DNA from 2 places in the Labrys sp. Lb11 genome. Region 2 is predicted to be linked to the other one. Evidence: riboswitches for the same ligand, from Rfam matches in the RefSeq annotation. Region 2 holds a riboswitch; the other holds the start of a gene.
What was found. A riboswitch is a leader RNA that binds a small molecule or an ion and turns the genes downstream of it on or off. The one in region 2 is predicted to bind cobalamin.

Region 1 (4,207 bases), on a different contig from region 2:
CAGGTACTTTCCCGCCGGGCGGCCCTGGTGGGTGAAGTCGCCCGCCGGCCCGAAGGCCCGCAGGCGCGCGCCCGGCCGGAGATTGTCGAACATCCAGCGGGTACCGATGCTGCCAGGCTGGGCCTTGACGGTGACGGCGATCGAGAAGGGCCGCGACGGCGAGGACGACAGCGTGTAGGTGCGCATCAGCGGCCCCTCGGCGGTGGGCAGTTCCAGCGTGATGAACTGCCCCGGCTTGTAGCGGAACCAGGTTCGCGCATCCGAGCGGAAGGTGAAGGTCTTCACCGCCGGCGCCTCGTCGGCGACACCGATCACCTCCAGCGCCTGCAGCCGGTCGTTCCACGGCGCCATCTCGTCGAGAGGGCGCAGGAGATGCATGTCGGTCATCGCGTTCACCGCCATCCCCTTCTCACGCGACGCTGCGCAGAGCGGGCTTGCCGCCCTCGGCGAGGCGCGGCTCCATGAAGCGCGCATACCAGTCGACGAACTGGATGACGCCGCCCTCGTGCAGCTCCGAATAGGGACCGGGCTCGTAGGCCGGCGAGCGGATGCCGAACGCGTTCTCCTCGACGATCCGGCGATCCTCGTCATTGGTCTCGGTCCAGACGTGGATCAGCTCCTGCAGATCGTAGTCGACGCCCTCGACCGCGTCCTTGTGCACCAGCCACTTGGTGGTGACCGCCGTCTCGGTGGCGCTGAGCGGCAGCACCCGGAAGGTCACGGCATGGTCGCCCAGCACATGGTTCCAGGTAGTCGGGTAGTGATAGAGCATCAGCGTGCCGATGCGGTCCTCCCGCACCCCGTCGATGAGGCGGCGGCGCACGGCCGGGCGGCCGGTGGCGGTGTAGCTGACCGCGTCGCGCAGCAGCGGCGCCCGCGTGGCGCGGTACTGGCCGGCCGGATCGATGCTGAAGCGCGAGGGCAGCCCGGCCTCCTCGCACCGGCGCCAGTGCTCCAGCATCTCCGGATCGCTCTCGGCGCCGCTGACGCCGGTCACCGCCGGTGTCTCCGGGAAGGTCTTGCACAGCTCGGGATGATTGGCCGCGCAATGATAGCACTCGCGGTTGTTCTCCCAGACCAGCTTCCAGTTGCCCTTCTCGACGATCGTGCTCTCATGCGCGACCTTGGCATCGGCCAGGGCGTGCGGCGCGAAATAGGGCTCCATCAGCGTGCGGAACGGCGCGAAGTCCATCGGCTCGCGGGCGAGGCAGATGAAGATGTAGCCGCCGACATTCTCGCAGGCCACGGGCTTGAGGCCGAACTCGCCCTTGTCGAAGCCCTCGGCCATCTGCCGGGCGAACAGGAGCTTGCCGTCGAGGTCGTAGGTCCATTGGTGATAGGGGCAGACCAGCCGGGCCGAGGTGCCGCGGGTGCCGGTGCACACGCGGCTGCCGCGGTGGCGGCAGGAATTGTGGAAGGCGCGGATCCGCCGCTCGCGGTCGCGGACCACCACGACGGGATAGTCGCCGACCTGCACGGTGAAATAGCTGCCGGGGCGGGCGACCTCGCAGTCATGGCCGACGAACAGCCAGTCGCGGTACCAGATCAGCTCCATGTCGAGCTTGTGGAACTCGGGGTCGATATAGAAAGGCTGCTCCAGGCTGAACCCATCCCGCCGCTGGCGGATCAGCCTGAGCATCTCGTGGCGCGTATCCATGTCCTGTCCTCGCAAGGGACCGAGCACGGCGGTGGCGGAGACACGAAATGCCGCCGGGCGCAGAGCCTGCCCGGCGCATGCTTGCCCCCTGACCGCCCACCGCGATCAGTCGAGTATCTCGGGTTCAAGGCTGGTTTCCGGGCTCCGAAGCGGTCCTGACGGACTGTCCCGACACCTTCCCGGGCCCATGGCCCAGTGGTCGTCGTCGGGACGCAACGCTTCGCTACCGTTGCGGGGGCAGCGCCGGCATCACACCGGCTTCCCAATTATCCCGCCGGCGCATTGCCGGCGGGCACCTTGAACGCGGCGATGTAACCACGAACGCCCTGCGCCCGTCGATGCGAAAGCGACGCTTTGCAGTGGCAAACGCGACCTCCGGCGGGCCGCGGACGCGCCGCCGCGGCGGCGCCGGGACGTCTCGCGCGCCTACCGCGTCAGCAGCGGCGACCAGGCCGGGTCGGAGCCGAAGCCCGGCGTCGGCACCCGCTGCTCGGGGAAGCCCATGATCGAGACCTGCCATAGCTGCGGCCCCTGGCCGAGGTCGCGGAAGAACATGAGGTAGAGGCCGTTCGGGGCCCAGGTCGGCCCCTCATTGTGGTAGCCCTCGGTGAGGACGCGCTCGCCGCGGCCGTCCGGCTTCATCACGCCGATGGCGAACTTGCCGGCGGCCTGCCGGGTGAAGGCGATCAGGTCGCCGCGCGGCGACCACACCGGGGTGGAATAGCGCCCTGCGCCGTAGGATATGCGCTGGGGATTCGAGCCGTCGGCGCCCATCACATAGATCTGCTGGTTGCCGCCGCGGTCGGACTCGAACACGATCTGCGAGCCGTCCGGCGAATAGCTCGGCGCGGTGTCGATGGAGGAATCGCTGGTCAGCTGCTGCACGGCGCGCGACTGCAGGTCCATCACCTGGATATTGGCCGTGCCGTTGTTCTCCAGGCTCATGATCACCCGCCGGCCGTCCGGCGAGAAGCGCGGCGAGAAGGTCATGCCGGGGAAGTTGCCGACCATCTCGCGCTGGCCGGTCTCCAGGTTGAGCAGGTAGACGCGCGGGTCGGCCTGCCCGAAGGACATGTAGGTCACTTCCTGGCTGGTGGGCGAGAAGCGCGGCGTCAGCACCAGGTCGTCGCCGCGGGTGAGGTAGCGCACATTGGCGCCGTCCTGGTCCATGATGGCGAGGCGCTTGCGCCGGGCCTCCTTGGAGCCGGTCTCGTCGACATAGACGATGCGCGTGTCGAAGCAGCCCTGCTCGCCGGTCATCGCCTTGAAGACGGCGTCGGAGATGATGTGGGCGATGCGCCGCCAGTCGCCGGGATTGCCGAAATATTGCTGCCCCTCGACCTGCTTGCCGGCGACGATGTCCCACAGCCGGAACTGCGCCCTGAGCCGGCCGTCGCCCTCCTTCGACACCCGGCCGGCGACCAGGGCCTGGGCATTGATCACCCGCCAGTCCTGGAAGCGCGGCGGCGAGTCCGGATTGGTGATCTGCTCGATGAACGCCTTCCGGTCCACCGGCTGGAACAGGCCGGAGCGCCGCAGATTGTTGGTGATCACGCCGGAAATGTCCGTGCCCGACTTGTCGGCCGCGATGAAGTCGGTGACCGCGATCGGGATCGGCTGGACGCTGCCGCCGGTGATGTCGACATGCAGGCGCCCGCTCTCCTGGGCCCGGGCGCGTGGGCCGAGGCCGAGGGCGGCGGTGGCGGCAAGGCCGGCGAGGACGGTGCGGCGGGTGGGGATCAGCAAGGTGGTCATCGGCTCGGGCTCGGGTGGCTGTCGCGGGCTGCCATCAGCCGCTCATCAGGTGGCGAATTCCAATTCGATCTCTTCCCGGGATTCGGAGAGATCGGGCGGAAGCTTGAGCGGGCGCTCGGGGGTGACGCAGCGCTGCACGGCGCGCAGGGCCGCGGCGGCGCTCGTGGCGCCGACCGGATATTCGAGGGCTCGAGGCTTCTCCGCCGGCGTGCGGTCCCGGTTCAGCCTCGCGCCGACGACGACGGCAAGCCGGGTGCTGCGCCCCGACGGTGCCTCGGGCGTCCGGCAAGGCGCGACATGCCGGCGGATCGCCGCGGCCGGGCTGGCGCGATCGGCCGTCCCGACCTTCGGGGCCTCGCCCGTCCGGCAGGCCGATGTGGCGGCCGCCGCGCCGACGAAAGCCGGCGCGTCATGCGCTCCTGCCGGACTGCCTCCGACTCCGGCCATCAGCCACCCGCCTCCATCTCGGCCGGATTGAAGTTGATCTCGAGGTTCTTCCAGCCCTCGTAGAGATTGGCCGGAAGCCTGAGCGGCTTGGAGTCGGTGACGCAGCGCTGGATGGCGCGGATCGCCGCCCCGGCGACCGCGGCGCCCGAGCCGCCAGCCTGCGGATATTTGAGGACCGACGGCGCGGCCGACAGGGTCCCGTCCGGATTGAGATTGACCTCGATCAGCACGGAAAGCTTGGACGGATCGGCGGCGAAGGTCGGCGAGCTCCAGCACGGCGCGACCTGCTGCCTGATCGAGCCGACCAGCGCGTTGCGCTCCGACAGCGACAGCTTGACCGCGGCGCCG
Region 2 (4,207 bases):
CGACGTGCTGGTGCGCGTCGACCGCTCCGGCACCAAGCTGGAGCCGGGCCTGGCGGAGAGCTGGACGGTCTCGCCGGACGGCCTCACCTACACCTTCAAGCTGCGCGAGGCGAAGTTCTCCGACGGTTCGCCGATCACCGCCGGGGACGCTGCCTTCACGATCCTGCGCATCCGCGACGACAAGGGCTCGCTGTGGAGCGATTCCTACAAGAACGTCGCCTCGGCCGAGGCCAAGGACGATCACACCCTGGTGGTGACGCTGAAGACGCGATCGGCGCCGTTCCTGTCGACGCTGGCCATGCCGGGCGTCTCGATCGTTTCCGAGAAGGCCGTGACCGCCAAGGGCGACGCCTATGCCGAGGAGCCGGTCTCCTCCGGCGCCTTCACGCTGAAGCAGTGGAGCCGCGGCGACCGGGTGGTGCTGGAGAAGAACCCGAACTTCTGGCAGGCCGACCGCGTCAAGCTCGACGGCGTGGAGTGGATCATCGTCTCCGACGACAACACCCGCATGCTCAAGGTCCAGGCCGGCGAGCTCGACGCCGCGATCTTCGTGCCGTTCTCGCGCGTCGCCGAGCTGCAGAAGGATCCGAACCTCACCATCCACCTCGATCCCTCGACGCGCGAGGACCATCTCCTGATCAACCATTCGCACGGCCTGCTGGCCAAGAAGGAGGTGCGCCAGGCGCTGGACTACGCCGTCGACAAGCAGGCGATCATCGACACGGTGATCTTCGGCCTCGGCGAGGTCGCCAACTCCTACGTCCCGAAGGGGGCCCTCTACTACAACGCCGCCAATCCGGCCCGACCCTACGACCCGGAGAAGGCCAAGGCGATGCTGGCCGAGGCCGGGGCCAAGGACCTGACGCTGACCTATGTGGTCAATGCCGGCAACGAGGTCGACGAGCAGATCTCGGTGCTGCTGCAGCAGCAGCTCGCCAAGGTCGGCGTCACCGTCAACATCCAGAAGGTCGACCCGGGCCAGAGCTGGAACATGCTGGTGGACGGCGCCTACGACATCTCGGTCAACTACTGGACCAACGACATCCTCGATCCCGACCAGAAGACCACCTTCGTGCTGGGCCATGACAGCAACAACAACTACATGACCCACTACAACAATCCGACGGTGAAGGCGTTGGTCGAAGAGGCGCGCAGCGAGCCGGACGCGGCCAAGCGCGCGGCCATGTACAAGCAGATCCAGGAGACCGCCAAGGAGGACGTCAACTGGATCGACCTCTATTACAGCCCCTATCGCAACGTCTCGCGCAAGACCATCCAGGGCTTCGACCAGAACCCGCTCGGCCGCTTCTTCCTGGAGGATACGGTCAAGGATTGACCGGAGCACGGACAAGACCGACCGCCACGGCCCGCCGGAGAGCCCCTCCGGCGGGCCGTCTTGCTTGCGATCCCTCCCAAATTTCATATGTCAATATAAAGATGCGTTTATATCATACTTGACGCTTTGCCGTCCCCGTGCTCCATTGCCGCCGTCGAGGTTCTCCATGCGGGCCGTCCGCATGGAGCCAAGAGGGAATCCGGTGAGCCGCGAGGCAAGGCCGGGGCTGCCCCCGCAACTGTGAGCGGAGAGCCGCTGTCCGAACAGGCCACTGCCGTCCGGGATCGGAGGGTGGGAAGGCGGGACAGGGGCGACGACCCGCGAGCCAGGAGACCTGCCTCGACGGTCCTGACGTCCTCGGGCGGGGTGCCCCGGTGGTCGCGTGGCATGGCTGCGTCCGATCGGCAGGCTCTCCCGAACCCGCCGGCACCCGTGACTGCCTGCGCGCATCCGCTCGGCCTTTGCCCCCAAGAATTTGGGGTCTGCCGATGTCCAACTCCCATCTGCTGAAATCCACGCTCGATCCTCCGCGCCGCTGCTCCGCGTCCGGCCGACGATGCCGGCGCCCAGGCCGGCCATAGCCGGCCACGCCGCCTCCCCTTCCCAGTCCATCAGCGAGCCGGCGCCGTCCTGCGGCGGCCGGCCGAAGGATCACGCATGTCCATTCCCGTCAGCACCCTGGGCGCCCCGCGCATCGGCCCCCGCCGCGAACTCAAGACCGCCCTGGAATCCCACTGGGCCGGCGCCACCGACGCCGCCGCCCTGCGGGAAACGGCGGCGCGGCTGCGCGCCGCCAACTGGGGCCGCCAGAGCGCCCTCGGCGTCACCCATATCCCCTCCAACGACTTCTCGCTCTACGATCAGGTCCTCGACACCACCGCCATGGTCGGCGCCGTGCCCGAGCCCTATGGCTGGCGGGGCGGCCCGGTGCCGCTGGAGACCTATTTCGCCATGGCCCGCGGCAGCCACGCCGAGGCGCATGCGGCGGACTGCGGCCATCACCACCCCGGAGCCGGCCAGCCCGCCCTGGAGATGACGAAGTGGTTCGACACCAACTACCACTACATGGTGCCGGAGTTCCGCCGCGGACAGAGCTTCGAGCTGGCCTCGACGAAGCCGGTGGACGAGTTCCTCGAAGCCAGGCGCCTCGGCATCCCGACCCAACCCGTGCTGATCGGCCCGGTGACCTATCTCCTGCTCGGCAAGAGCCGGGACGCCTCGCTCTCGCCGCTGTCCCTGCTGCCGGGCCTGCTGCCCGTCTACGCCGAGGTGCTGTCGCGCCTCGCGGCCGCGGGCGCCGACTGGGTGCAGATCGACGAGCCCTGCCTCGTGCTCGACTCCAGCCCGGCGGTGCAGGCGGCGATGCGGATCGCCTATGACGCCCTGGCCGTGGCGGCGCCGCGGCTGAGGATCATGCTCACCACCTATTTCGGCGGCCTCGGCGACAATCTCGACCTTGCCCTCGGCCTCCCCGTGGCCGGCTTGCATCTCGACCTCGTGCGGGCGCCGGAGCAGCTCGACGCCGCCATCCGCAAGGCGCCCGAAGGCCTGGTGCTGTCGCTGGGGGCAATCGACGGGCGCAATGTCTGGCGCTCCGATCTCAACGGCCTGCTCGACCGCCTGGAGCCGGCGGTGCAGCAGCTCGGCGCCCATCGCGTCGTGCTGGCGCCCTCCTGCTCGCTGCTGCACGTGCCGCTCGACCTCGCCCTCGAAACCGACCTCGATCCGGAGCTGGCGAGCTGGCTCGCCTTCGCCGTCCAGAAGATCGGCGAGCTCGCGGTGCTGTCGCGGGCGTTGGTCGACGGCCGCGGCGCCGCCGCCGGCGAGCTCGCCCTCTCCGACGCGGCCCGGGCGTCCCGATCCTCGTCGCCGCGCATCCACGACCCGGCGGTCGCCGGGCGGATCGCCGCCGTCAAGCCCGCCATGGCGCGGCGCCAGCACCCCTACGCCCTGCGGCGCCGGACCCAGGAATGGCTCGGCCTGCCGGCCTTCCCGACCACCACCATCGGCTCCTTCCCGCAGACCGGAGACGTCCGCAAGGCGCGCGCCGCCCACGCCAAGGGAGTGATGGACGATGCCGGCTACCGCGCCTTCCTGCGCGAGGAAACCGCGCGGGCGGTACGCTGGCAGGAGGAGATTGGCCTTGACGTCCTCGTGCACGGCGAGTTCGAGCGCAACGACATGGTCCAGTACTTCGGCGAGCAGCTCGTCGGCTTCGCCTTCACCCGGCACGGCTGGGTGCAGAGCTACGGATCGCGCTGCGTGCGCCCGCCGATCATCTACGGCGACGTGTCGCGGCCGCAGCCGATGACGGTGGAATGGTCGGCCTATGCCCAGTCGCTGACGCCGCGGCCGATGAAGGGCATGCTCACCGGCCCGGTCACCGTGCTGCAATGGTCCTTCGTGCGCGACGACCTGCGGCGCGACGAGGTCTGCCGGCAGATCGCCCTGGCGCTGCGCGACGAGGTCCACGACCTGGAGCAGGCGGGCATCCGCATCATCCAGATCGACGAGCCGGCGATCCGCGAGGGGCTGCCGCTGCGCCGCCGCGACCGCAAGGCCTATCTGGACTGGGCGGTGGAATGCTTCCGGCTCGCCTCCTCGGGCGTGGACGATGCGACGCAGATCCACACCCACATGTGCTACTCGGAGTTCAACGACATCATCGACGCCGTCGGAGCCATGGATGCGGACGTGATCTCGATCGAGACCGCCCGCTCCAACATGGAGCTGCTCGACGCCTTCGCCGCCTATCGCTACCCCAACGAGATCGGCCCCGGCGTCTATGACATCCACTCGCCGCGCTGCCCGAGCGTGGAGGAGATGACGGCGCTGCTCCGCAAGGCGGCCGAGCGCCTGTCCGAGGGCCAG

Region 1: it holds a riboswitch for cobalamin, as region 2 does, so the genes downstream of both, AC27L4_RS25895 (aromatic ring-hydroxylating oxygenase subunit alpha) here and metE (5-methyltetrahydropteroyltriglutamate--homocysteine S-methyltransferase) in region 2, are expected to answer to the same signal.

What each region holds. Positions count from the first base shown of each region.
Region 1 is NZ_BAAJOT010000007.1:179,298-183,504, forward strand. Features, by position in the region: gene AC27L4_RS25890 (FAD-binding oxidoreductase) at 1-387, opposite strand, end outside; gene AC27L4_RS25895 (aromatic ring-hydroxylating oxygenase subunit alpha) at 410-1,657, opposite strand; cobalamin riboswitch at 1,769-1,972, opposite strand; gene tolB (Tol-Pal system beta propeller repeat protein TolB) at 2,084-3,412, opposite strand; gene AC27L4_RS25905 (hypothetical protein) at 3,458-3,859, opposite strand; gene AC27L4_RS25910 (hypothetical protein) at 3,859-4,207, opposite strand, start outside.
Region 2 is NZ_BAAJOT010000006.1:207,847-212,053, reverse strand. Features, by position in the region: gene AC27L4_RS22940 (ABC transporter substrate-binding protein) at 1-1,336, shown strand, start outside; cobalamin riboswitch at 1,477-1,692, shown strand; gene metE (5-methyltetrahydropteroyltriglutamate--homocysteine S-methyltransferase) at 1,994-4,207, shown strand, end outside.